Regions from separate parts of the Variovorax sp. P4_D9 genome, predicted to be linked through region 2. Evidence: predicted binding sites of a transcription regulator. Region 2 holds the regulator's gene; the other holds the start of a gene.
What was found. Region 2 encodes FNR, which switches genes on or off when oxygen is low (the NO sensors DNR and NnrR bind a similar motif). Its sites were predicted from a motif close to TTGATNNNNATCAA; they were not measured.
Positions count from the first base shown of each region.

Region 1 (3,810 bases), on a different contig from region 2:
AAGGGTTGGTGCATACCGCGATAGGCGGGATAACGCCGCCATCAGTAGCCGTGTGCGCACCGAAACGACGTGCTGATGCGCGACTGTACGCCTGCGCAGCGCGCTTTTCCCCTGCAGCGACGAGTGCACCACAGCCGCTGGCGTGGCCGTTCGACTTATTGGATGTTGACGACCAATCCAGTCCGGCACATTGCGGGCGGGCTCAGACCGCGTGACCTGCATCTTCCGACAAATGCGCCACGGTCTGAACCATGGACCACATCGACTGCGAAATGGCGCGTCGAGGATGCGGCAGGGTCCGGCCCGCCAATACCGGTCATCGGGTAGCGTGCACCGAACGAGTAGTTCGACTGATCCGGTTGCCCCTGCTGAACTCGTTGCGCGGTGTAGAGTGCCTCCTCTGGCGCGCCGCGCCGAGGAGCCGCAATGATCTTCCGCAGTCCTTGGCCCGACATCGCGATCCCCGATCAGTCCCTGAGTGACTTCGTCTTCGCGAATTTGCCCCGACGAACCGGGGACATCGCCTTCATCGACGGGCCCAGTGGCCGGACGCTGACCCATGGCCAGGTCCACGAGGGCGCGCGACGCGTCGCCAGTGCGCTGATGCGCCGGGGCCTGCGAAAGGGCGACGTGTTCGCGATCCATTGCACCAATGTGCCGGAGTATCCGTTGGCCTTCCACGGCGCGGCGATGGCCGGCGGGGTCGTGACGATGGCAAGCCCGCTGTGCACGGCCGAGGGCCTCGCGAGTCAACTCGATGACAGCCAGGCGCGCTTTGTGCTGACCGAGCCTGCGCTGCTCGAGACAGCCCTGAAGGCCGCGGCGTCTTCGCGCGTGCAGGAAGTCTTCGTGCTGGGGGAAGCCAAAGGCGGCACACCCTTCGCGGCCCTCCTTGCCGCCGACGCCGTGCCTGTGGCCGTGGACATCGATCCCGCCCGGGACCTGGTTGCACTGCCGTACTCGAGCGGCACCACCGGCCGGGCGAAGGGCGTGATGCTGACGCACCGCAACCTTGTGGCCATGCTGTCGCAGCTGGAAACCATGGCCTCCGACGCCGAGGTCGCAGGCCTTTGCACCCTGGCGGTGGTGCCTTTCTTTCACTCCTACGGTCTGGTGGCGTTCCTGAACGGCACGTTGCGACGCGGTGTGCGCTGCGTGACGATGCCGCGCTTTGACCTGGAGCAGTTCCTGCAGCTCATCGAACGCCATCGCGTGACAATGCTCCACGTCGTGCCGCCGATCGTTCTGGCCCTGGCCAAGCATCCTATGGTGGCGAACTACGACCTGTCGTCGGTGACCTTGGTGAACTCTGGAGCCGCGCCCCTGGGCAACGAGCTGCAGCAGGCGGCCAGTGCGCGCCTGCGAGTGCCGGTGCAACAGGGTTACGGAATGACGGAAACCACTGTGGGCGTCGCGAGTCGCAAGCGCACAGGGGATCCGGTCAAGTCCGGCTCCGTCGGACGCCTGCTGCCGAATGTCCAGGCGCGCATCGTCGACGTCACGACCCGCGCCGATCTCGGACCCAACGAGCGCGGCGAACTAGTCGTGCGCGGGCCGAACGTCATGCGCGGTTACCTCGGCAACGCGCCGGAGACGGACGCGATGATCGACCCCGACGGCTGGTTGCTCACCGGGGACGTGGCGCTGATCGATGAGGAAGGTCACATCTTCATCGTCGACCGGCTGAAGGAACTGATCAAGGTCAACGCCTACCAGGTTGCTCCGGCCGAACTGGAGGCCTTGATACTGAGCCATCCCGCCGTCGCCGATGCCGCCGTCATCGGTATTCCCAACGAAGAGACTGGCGAGGTCCCAAAGGCGTTCGTCGTGAAGCGATGCGAGATCGGCGATGAGGAACTGATGGCTTATGTGGCGGCGCAGGTAGCGCCCTACGCCAGAATCCGCAGCGTGGAGTTCATCGATGCAATACCAAAATCGGCGGCCGGAAAGATCCTGAGGCGCGCTCTCAGGGATCGCGCGCGGTAGCGCAGTTTTCGGCCAGGAGCCGAAGTTCGCGAATGGCCGCTTCCCGGCATTGAACTTCAACTGATTTGCCACTCACTTGATATTCCCGCCCAATGCGGGCCGAGGCCGCTTCGCCAACTCGAGGGCTGCGTCGGCACCAATTCCCGTCATGCACAGCAGGCGGACGACGATCTCGTCCGTCGCGGTCTGCGAAACGTCGCCGGTGGTGATGGCGAGGCTGATTCCGACGATCGCATGGGTCGTCATTCGCCAAATCAATTCCGGGTTGGAAATCTGAAACCTGCCGGCGTCTGACGCTCGCCGCAGGTCCCGTATCGCGAAGGGGCCCATACGCCGGAAGAGCGCGTCGGCAATGACTTCTGAGCGACTGAGCAATTGCTTCCAGCGAACATCGGCCGTCGCAGTCTCGAGGACGGTACGTACGCCGTATGCGTAGACCTGTGCCGGATCTGTGAATCCCTTGGTGGTCTGCTCGATGCGCAGGGCTAGGCTGTGCATCATTTCCTCGAGGACGGCGATGGCGAGCTCCTCCTTCGACTTGAAGTAGTTGTAGACCGTTCCGGCCCCCACATCCGCGCGTTCGGCAATCTCGAGCATGGTGGCGCCGTCCACGCCCCGTTCGCTCATGACAACGCCAGCCGCGCGAAGCAGCGCTTCCCGGTTCTTTTCGCGCCGTCGTGCTACGCGGCCCCGGCCCTTCGGCTCGGCGGAATCTTGCTTCTCAGTGAATTTTTCCTCATTCATGAATGACATTCTAGTTTGAATGTCCTCGGTTGCTCGTGGCTGACTTCCCTTGAGCAAGGCCGCTAGGACGGGCCTTTGGGGGGCGTCCCCCTGCAAAAAATCGTCGTGGCTCGTGGCCATTCAAAGCCATGGTGATCAACATCAAATTCGAGGGTAAACCATATATGAACGTCATTCATATTCGACGTACATTCATTTCCGTGGCTTGAATGGTTCCGTGAAGCCACCGCAGCAACAGGTTGGAGCGATGCGCAGCACTTCTCCGACGAGCGATGGCGCGCAGGCGCGCCGGATCAACTTCGAAAGGGATTCCCACATGAACAGCATCTCTACCCAAGCGCCGCTCGGCTTCGACGCGGACGTGGCTATCGTCGGCGGCGGACCCGTCGGCACGCTACTGGCCATCCTGCTCGGCAAGCAGGGCAAGCGCGTTGCGCTGATCGAACGCTGGAGCCAGGCCTACTGTCGGCCACGGGCGGTCACCTATGACCACGAAATCGCCCGCATCCTGGCCACCCTCGGGATCGACTCCGAAAACGATCCGGCGATCGACTACCACGACGAGCTGTACTACTGGAAGGACACCGAGGGCGAGAACCTCCAGATCGTGGACTGGCAGAGCACGTCGGCCTCGGGCTGGCGGGTGCGCTATTGGTTCAACCAGCCGGAACTTGAAGCGCGTCTGACCGGCATCGCCGACACCTTGCCCGACGTCCAGCAACTGCGTGGCTGGCAAGGCATGGCGCTGGCGCAGGACGACGATGGCGTCACCCTCACCCTGCAGCGCAGTCCCGAAGAAGTCGATGTCGACGGTCCGAGCCGGACGCTGCGCGCGAAATACGTCGTGGGCGCAGATGGCGCCAACAGCTTCGTTCGCGAGAGCCTGGGCATCGAGAACGAGGACAAGGGCTACTTCTTCGACTGGCTGATCCTCGACATGATTCCGAACGGCGACTACGAGACGAAGCCGGCGCAATGGCAGCTCTGCGATCCCAAGCGCCCCACCACCATCGTGCCGGGAGGCCCGGGCCGCCGCCGCTGGGAGTACATGGTGCTCCCTGGCGAATCGGCCGAGGAAAT
Region 1 is NZ_JBFUIU010000346.1:637-4,446, forward strand. It holds gene AC1DY5_RS30175 (AMP-binding protein) at 427-1,986, shown strand; gene AC1DY5_RS30180 (TetR/AcrR family transcriptional regulator) at 2,059-2,730, opposite strand; gene mhpA (bifunctional 3-(3-hydroxy-phenyl)propionate/3-hydroxycinnamic acid hydroxylase MhpA) at 3,047-3,810, shown strand, end outside.
Region 1: the regulator FNR is predicted to act here: its motif matches at 2,862-2,875, upstream of mhpA (bifunctional 3-(3-hydroxy-phenyl)propionate/3-hydroxycinnamic acid hydroxylase MhpA).

Region 2 (8,346 bases):
CCTGATGGAAAGCGCTTCGCTGCAGAAGCCGAGGCTCGCGAAGCTGGCCGATCGCGCGGCGCGGCCCTTCCTGCTCGCGGTGCTGGTCGCGGCGGCAGCGGCCGCCGCGTACTGGTGGCAGGTCGATTCGGGCAAGGCGCTGATGGTCGCGGTGGCGGTGCTGATCGTGACCTGTCCCTGTGCGCTGTCGCTGGCCACGCCGGCCGCGATGCTCGCGAGCGCGGGCACGCTGGCGCGCGGCGGGGTGCTGGTGCGCAACCTGCAGGCGCTCGAGGCGCTGGCCGCGGTCGACACGGTGGTGTTCGACAAGACCGGCACGCTGACCCGCGACACGCCGCGCCTCGATCGCGTGTACAGCCGCAAGGGCGTGCGGCCGGGCGACGCGGTCGAACTCGCGGCCGCGCTGGCGGCGCAGTCGCTGCATCCGGCGTCGCGGGCATTGGTCCGGGCCTGGAGCGAGCAGCACCGGATGGCGCCGGACTGGACGCTGGTGCGGCTCGCCGAGCGTGTGGGGGAGGGCCTCGAAGGCGCGCTGAGCCGTGGCGCCGGTGCGCCGGAGCGCCGCCTGCGCCTGGGCTCGGCCGCATTCTGCGGCGTGCCGCCGCTGCAGGTGGAGGCGGCCCAGGTGCATCTCTGCGACGACCAGGGCTGGGTCGCGAGCTTCGTGCTGGCCGAGGACCTTCGGGAGGACGCCGCGGGGGCGGTGTCGGCGCTGGGCGCGCAGGGCCAGTCGGTGTGGCTGCTGTCGGGCGACAGCGGCGCCGCGGCGCGCGAGGTGGCGCAGCGCGCCGGCATCACCCAGACGCTCGGCGATTGCACGCCCGAGGACAAGTTGCGCCGATTGAAGGACCTGCAGGCCGAGGGGCGGGCCGTCGCGGTGGTGGGCGACGGCCTCAACGACGGGCCGGTGCTGGCCCATGCGCATGCGTCCTTCGCCTTCGGCCGCGCCGTGCCACTGGCGCGCGCCAACGCCGACTTCGTCGTCCTCGGCGATTCGCTGGGCGTCATTCCCGGCGCCATCGCGCAGGCACGGCAAACCCTCCGGGTGGTGCGTCAGAACCTGTGGTGGGCGGCCGGCTACAACGCGGTATGCGTGCCGCTCGCGATCGCCGGCTGGCTGCCGCCCTGGCTCGCGGGGCTCGGGATGGCCGCGAGCTCGCTGGCCGTGGTGCTGAACGCGGCGCGGCTGGCCCGCCGGCCGCTCGGAGCGGAGGCCGCCTAATGGACATCCTGTTCCTGCTGATCCCGTTCTCGGTTGTGCTGGTGCTGTTCATCCTCGCCGGTCTTTGGTGGGCCGTGGACCGCGGCCAATTCGACGACGTCGAGGGCGAAGGCGAGCGCATTCTGCGCAACGATTGACCTGCATCAAGCCCACCCGCGCGCTGTGCCGGGACACTGTGCCCGTTTCATCAATGAAGGCCCTGCGATGCATGCTCCAACTCCTTCCGCGCCCGTCTACAGCGACACGGTGGTGCGACAGTTCGCTCTCATGTCGGTGGTCTGGGGTGTGGTCGGCATGCTGGTGGGCGTCATCATCGCCTCACAGCTGGCCTGGCCCGAGCTCAACTTCGGCATCCCCTGGCTCAGCTACGGGCGGCTGCGGCCGCTGCACACCAACGCGGTGATCTTCGCCTTCGGCGGCTGCGCGCTGATTGCCACCAGCTTCCACGTGGTGCAGCGCACCTGCCAGGTCCGGCTGTTCGCGCCGGCGCTGGCCTCGTTCGTGTTCTGGGGCTGGCAGGCGGTGATCGTGGCCGCCGCCATCAGCCTGCCGCTGGGCTACACCAGCGGCAAGGAATACGCCGAGCTCGAGTGGCCGATCGACATCCTGATCGCGCTTGTCTGGGTGGCCTATGCCATCGTGTTCTTCGGCACCATCGGCATCCGCAAGGTGCGCCACATCTACGTGGCCAACTGGTTCTACGGCGCCTTCATCATCGCGGTGGCCCTGCTGCACATCGTCAACAGCGCCGCGATCCCCGCCGGCGCGATGAAGAGCTACTCGGCCTACGCCGGCGTGCAGGACGCGATGGTGCAGTGGTGGTACGGCCACAACGCGGTCGGCTTCTTCCTCACCGCCGGCTTCCTCGGGATGATGTACTACTACGTGCCCAAGCAGGCGGGCCGTCCGGTGTACTCGTACCGGCTCTCGATCGTGCACTTCTGGGCGCTGATCTTCACCTACATGTGGGCCGGCCCACACCATCTGCACTACACGGCGCTGCCCGACTGGACGCAGTCGATCGGCATGGTGTTCTCGCTGATCCTGCTGGCGCCCAGCTGGGGCGGCATGATCAACGGCGTGATGACGCTCTCGGGCGCCTGGCACAAGCTGCGCACCGACCCGATCCTGCGCTTCCTGATCGTCTCGCTGTCCTTCTACGGCATGTCGACCTTCGAGGGTCCGATGATGTCGATCAAGACCGTCAACGCGCTCTCGCACTACACCGACTGGACCGTCGGCCACGTGCACTCCGGCGCGCTCGGCTGGGTCGGCCTGATCTCGATGGGCGCGCTCTACTACCTGATCCCGCGCATGTACGGCCGCACCGAGATGTTCAGCGTCAAGGCGATCGAGTTGCACTTCTGGATGGCGACCATCGGCATCGTGTTGTACATCGCCGCAATGTGGATCGCCGGCGTGATGCAGGGCCTGATGTGGCGCGCGATCAATGCCGACGGCACGCTGACCTACACCTTCGTCGAAGGAGTCAAGGCGACCTATCCCTATTACGTGGTGCGCGTGCTCGGCGGCGTCCTGTATCTGAGCGGCATGCTGGTGATGGCATGGAATGTCTGGATGACGGTGATCTCGGGCTTCTCCAAGCCGTCGCCGATTCCGCAGCCCGCCATTGCCCACGCCTGAGGACACACCATGAGTTCGAATACCCCCCCGGCCGGTTTCTCGCACCAGAAGATCGAGACCAACAACTTCCTGATGATCGTGCTGATCCTGCTGGTGATCGCGGTCGGCGGCCTGGTCGAGATCGTGCCGCTGTTCTTCCAGAAGTCGACCACCGAAGCGGTCACCGGCGTCCAGCCGCTGACGCCGCTGCAACTCGCGGGCCGCGACATCTACGTGCGCGAGGGCTGCTACAACTGCCACTCGCAGATGATCCGGCCGTTCCGCGCCGAGACGCTGCGCTACGGCCACTACTCGGTGGCCGGCGAATTCGTCTACGACCACCCCTTCCAGTGGGGCAGCAAGCGCACCGGGCCCGACCTGCACCGGGTCGGCGGCAAGTACAGCGACGAATGGCAGCGCATCCACCTGAACAACCCGCGCGACGTGGTGCCCGAGTCGAACATGCCTGCCTACACCTGGCTCGAGAAGACGCCGCTCGACGGCGCCGAGTCGGTCGCCCACATGACGGCGCTGCGCCGGGTCGGCGTTCCCTACACCGACGCCCAGATCGCGGCCGCTCCGGCTGAGGTCAAGGGCAAGAGCGAGATGGACGCCATCGTCGCGTACCTGCAGTCGCTCGGTCTCGCACTCAAGTAAGTAGGAGCGCAACGATGGACACCATCACCACCCTGCGGATCGCCGCCACGCTGGCGTCGTTCGCCACTTTCATGGGCATCCTGGTTTGGGCCTATTCGCGCCGCAACGCGAAGGCCTTCGAAGAGGCCGCACGACTCCCCTTCGAAGAGGACCCCTCATGAGTGACTTCACCAGCGACTTCTGGTCGCACTTCGTGACCGCCATCTCGCTTGGCGGCATCCTGGCCTGCGCACTGCTGCTGTGGCTGACCGCACGCTTCCGCGGCCCGGCCAGCACCGACAACACCACCGGCCACGTCTGGGACGAAGACTTGCGCGAGATGAACAACCCGTTGCCGCGCTGGTGGATGGGCCTGTTCGTGCTGACCATCGTGTTCGGCATCGGCTACCTGGTGGTGTTCCCGGGCCTCGGCAGCTACCGCGGCACGCTCGCCTGGAGCACCCAGGGCGAATACGCCAAGGATGTCGAGAGGGCCAACGCCGAACTGGCGCCGGTCTACGCCGCCTACTCGGCCCAGCCGGTCGAACGCCTGGCCGGCGATGCCGGCGCGATGGCGATCGGCGAGCGCCTGTTCCTCAACAACTGCGCGCAGTGCCACGGCTCGGATGCGCGCGGCAGCAAGGGCTTCCCGAACCTGACTGATGGCGAATGGCTGCACGGCGGCACGCCCGAGAAGATCCACGAGACCATCGCGCTCGGCCGCGTCGGCGTGATGCCGCCGATGGCCGAGGCGGTCGGTTCGGCCGAGGACGTCAAGAACCTCGCCAACTACGTGCTGAGCCTGTCGGGCAGCCCGCACGACTCGGTGCGCGCCGGACTCGGCAAGAGCAAGTTCACGGTCTGCGCGGCCTGCCACGGCATCGGCGGCGTCGGCAACCCTGCGGTGGGTGCTCCGAACCTGGCCGACAAGATCTGGCTGCACGGCTACGGGCAGGAGGCGATCATCGCGATGATCAATGGCGGCAAGACCAACCAGATGCCGGCGCAGCAGGGTCGCCTGACCGAGGCACAGATCCATGTGCTGACCGCCTACGTCTGGGGCCTGTCCAACAAGTCGGCCGCCGCAGGGCAATGAAGGCGATGGCCTGAGGTCCCCATGAGCGATTCCCTGCCCGGACCGACGCCGCCGCCGCGCACCGTGATTCCGATCGCGCCGGTCGAGGAGGGCGTCGGCCTCTACGCGGCCCACAAGAAGATCTATCCGCGCAGCGTCAGCGGCTATTTCGCTCGCTGGCGCTGGGCGTTGGTGTTCGCGACGCAGCTGGTGTTCTACGGACTGCCGTGGCTGGAGTGGGGCCAGCGCCAGGCCGTGCTGTTCGACCTCGGCGCGCGGCGCTTCTTCCTGTTCGGACTGGTGCTCTATCCGCAGGACCTGATCTACCTGACCGGGCTGCTGGTGATCTCGGCCCTTTCGCTGTTCCTGTTCACCGCGGTGGCGGGCCGCCTGTGGTGCGGCTATGCCTGCCCGCAGACCGTCTACACCGAGATCTTCATGTGGGTCGAGGAGAAGATCGAAGGCAGCCGCATAGCGCGGATGCGACTCGACAGCGGCGACTTCTCGACCGAGAAGCTGGTCAAGAAGTGGTTCAAGCATGTGGTCTGGATCTCGATCGGGCTCTGGACCGGCTTCACCTTCGTCGGCTACTTCACGCCGATCCGCGAACTGGCCATGGAGTTCCTGCAGACCCGCATGGGCTCCTGGGAAATCTTCTGGGTCTTGTTCTACGGCTTTGCGACCTACGGCAACGCCGGCTTCATGCGCGAGCAGGTGTGCAAGTACATGTGCCCCTATGCGCGCTTCCAGAGCGCGATGTTCGACCGAGACACGCTGATCGTCAGCTATGACGCCGCGCGCGGAGAGCCGCGCGGCGTGCCGGCCAAGGCGCGGGCAGCCGCGGCGCCGGCGCTCGGCCACTGCATCGACTGCAAGCTGTGCGTGCAGGTCTGCCCGACGGGGATCGATATCCGCCAGGGCCTGCAGTTCGAATGCATCGGCTGCGGCCTCTGCGTGGACGCCTGCAACATCGTCATGGACAAGATGGAGACCCCGCGCGGCCTGATCCGCTATGCCACCCAGAACAGCATGGCCGGACGCTGGACGCCGCAGCAGGTGCTGCGCCGCGTGCTGCGGCCGCGGGTGCTGATCTACACCACGATATTGGGCGTGCTGTGCATCGGCCTGCTCGCCAGCCTGGTGACGCGCACGCCGCTCAAGGTCGACGTCGTGCGCGATCGCGCGTCGCTGGCGCGCATCGTCGAGGGCGGCCAACTCGAGAATGTCTATCGCCTGCAGATCATGAATGCCACCGAGCAGGTGCAGCGCTACCGGATCGAGGCAAGCGGCCTCGAAGGGCTGCACGTGTCCTCGGAATCCGTGGTCGAGGTCGCGCCGGCGCAGTCGCGCTGGGTGGCGGTCCGGCTGCAGCTGCCCTACGGCGCGGCACCGGCCGGCTCGCACAAGGTGCACTTCGATGTCCGAGCGGAAGGCGGCCTGGGCAGCGTGTCCGAGAAGGCCGTGTTCCTGGTCCCGCGATGAACCCCCTGGTGTCCAAGGAGACGATGATGACCGACGAGAACGACGCGATCCGCCCCTGTCCGCCCTGGTACCGCTTTCCGCTGGTGTGGATGGTGATCGGCGGGCCGGGCGTGGTGGTGATCGCGAGCTTCACCACGCTGTGGCTGGCCCTGCGCACGCCCGATCCGGTGGTCGACGAGAACTACTACCGCAAGGGCGTGGAAATCAACCGCACGCTGCCCGACAAGAAGCTGATGCCGGCGGTGGCCGGTCGAAACCACGCGTTGACGCCGAGCGCCGACATCCCGGCCCCGAGGCGCTGAGGCCATGCAGGCGCAGCGCTGGATGTGGATTCTCTGGCCGGCCTTCCTGCTGGCTTGCGCACTCGAGGTGCTGGTGTTCGCGCTGGTCGACCCGGGCGACCTGCACTGGCGCGGCGAGGCGCTCGGGGCCTCGCGGCAGGCCGTCTACACGGTCGGGTTCTTCACCTTCTGGCTGCTGGCCATGGGGTCGGGCGCGCTGACGCTGATGTTGACCCGCTCGGCGCGCGAAATCAACTACCCGGCGGATTGACGATGTGCCGGAGCGCCTCGGGGTCGAGGATGCGCACATTGCGCTGCTCGACCTCGACGATGCCGTCGGCCGCGAATCTCGACAGTGTCCGGCTGACGGTCTCGAGCTTGAGCCCGAGATAGCTGCCGATCTCTTCGCGGGTCATGCGCAGCACCAGCTCGGAGCGCGAGAAGCCGCGCGCATGCAGCCGCTGCACCAGGTTCAGCAGGAAGGCCGCCAGCCGCTCCTCGGCCCGCATGCTGCCGAGCAGCAGCATCACGCCGTGCTCGCGGACGATCTCGCGGCTCATGATCTGGTGCACGTGGCGCTGCAGCGCCGTGACTTCGCGCGACAGCTCCTCGATGCGGTCGAAGGGCATCACGCAGACCTCGGAATCCTCCAGCGCCACGGCGTCGCAGGTGTGCTGGTCGTTGACGATGCCGTCGAGCCCGATGATCTCGCCCGCCATCTGGAAACCCGTGACCTGGTCGCGCCCGTCCTCGCTGGTGACCCGGGTCTTGAAGACGCCGGTGCGGATCGCATAGAGCGAGGTGAAGGGCTCGCCGTTGCGGAACAGGGTCTCGCGCCGCTTGACCTTGCGCCGCGTGGCGACGATATCGTCGATGCGCTGCAGTTCGCCGGGCGCCAGGCCCACCGGCATGCAGAGTTCGCGCAGATTGCAGTTGGAACAGGCGACCTTGATATTTTCTGGTTTCATTGATGCAGTCGAGGTCATGGGGGGATTGTCCGATGGGCAGTGGGCCGGATGCTTGACCCAGGTCAATGATTGCGGGTCGCGACAGCGGCATAGTGACACACCAAAGCCCTTGCCGTCGCCCGCGATGCTCCTTGCCTCCGCTCCCGTTCTTACGCCGTCCCTCCCGGCGCCCACGCCGGCCGTGCTGAATCAATTCGACGTCCCGGGGCCGCGCTACACCTCCTATCCGACCGCGGACCGCTTTGTCGACGCCTTCACGGCCGAGGACTATGCGCAGTCGCTCGAGCAGCGCGGTGGGGCTGGTGCCAGCGCCCGGGCGCTGTCGCTCTACGTGCACATCCCGTTCTGCGAGTCGCTCTGCTACTACTGCGCTTGCAACAAGATCGTGACCAAGCACAAGAGCAAGGGCGGCGAGTACCTGGACTACCTGGCCCGCGAGATCTCGCTGCAGGTCGAGAAGCTCGGCCGCGGTGCGGTCGTGCGCCAACTCCACCTCGGCGGCGGCACGCCCACCTTCCTCGACGATGCCTCCCTGCGGCAGCTCATGGCCATGCTGCGCGACGCCTTCACGCTGACGCCCGACGGCGAACATTCGATCGAGATCGACCCGCGCACCGTCGACCGCGAGCGCCTCGTGACGCTGGCCGCGCTGGGCTTCAACCGGCTCAGCTTCGGGGTCCAGGACTTCGACCCCGACGTCCAGAAGGCGGTGCACCGGATCCAACCCGCCGAGCAGGTGTTCGACCTGATGGCCACCGCCCGAGGACTGGGATTCGATTCGGTCAACGTCGACCTGATCTACGGATTGCCGCGCCAGAGCGCCGCCTCCTTCGACCGCACGCTGGCGCAGGTCTGCGCCCTGCGGCCCGATCGCATTGCGCTCTACGCCTACGCCCACCTGCCCGAGCGCTTCAAGGCCCAGCGCCGCATCGCCACCGAGACCCTGCCCGACGCGGCGACCAAGGTCGAGATGCTGTCGCGCTCGATCGCCGCGCTGACCGCGGCCGGCTATGTCTACATCGGCATGGACCATTTCGCACTGCCCGACGATGCCCTGGC
Region 2 is NZ_JBFUIU010000016.1:11,318-19,663, forward strand. It holds gene AC1DY5_RS03405 (heavy metal translocating P-type ATPase) at 1-1,222, shown strand, start outside; gene ccoS (cbb3-type cytochrome oxidase assembly protein CcoS) at 1,222-1,359, shown strand; gene ccoN (cytochrome-c oxidase, cbb3-type subunit I) at 1,427-2,866, shown strand; gene ccoO (cytochrome-c oxidase, cbb3-type subunit II) at 2,876-3,502, shown strand; gene AC1DY5_RS03425 (cbb3-type cytochrome oxidase subunit 3) at 3,517-3,663, shown strand; gene ccoP (cytochrome-c oxidase, cbb3-type subunit III) at 3,660-4,577, shown strand; gene ccoG (cytochrome c oxidase accessory protein CcoG) at 4,599-6,038, shown strand; gene AC1DY5_RS03440 (FixH family protein) at 6,035-6,340, shown strand; gene AC1DY5_RS03445 (hypothetical protein) at 6,345-6,590, shown strand; gene fnr (fumarate/nitrate reduction transcriptional regulator Fnr) at 6,571-7,287, opposite strand; gene hemN (oxygen-independent coproporphyrinogen III oxidase) at 7,412-8,346, shown strand, end outside.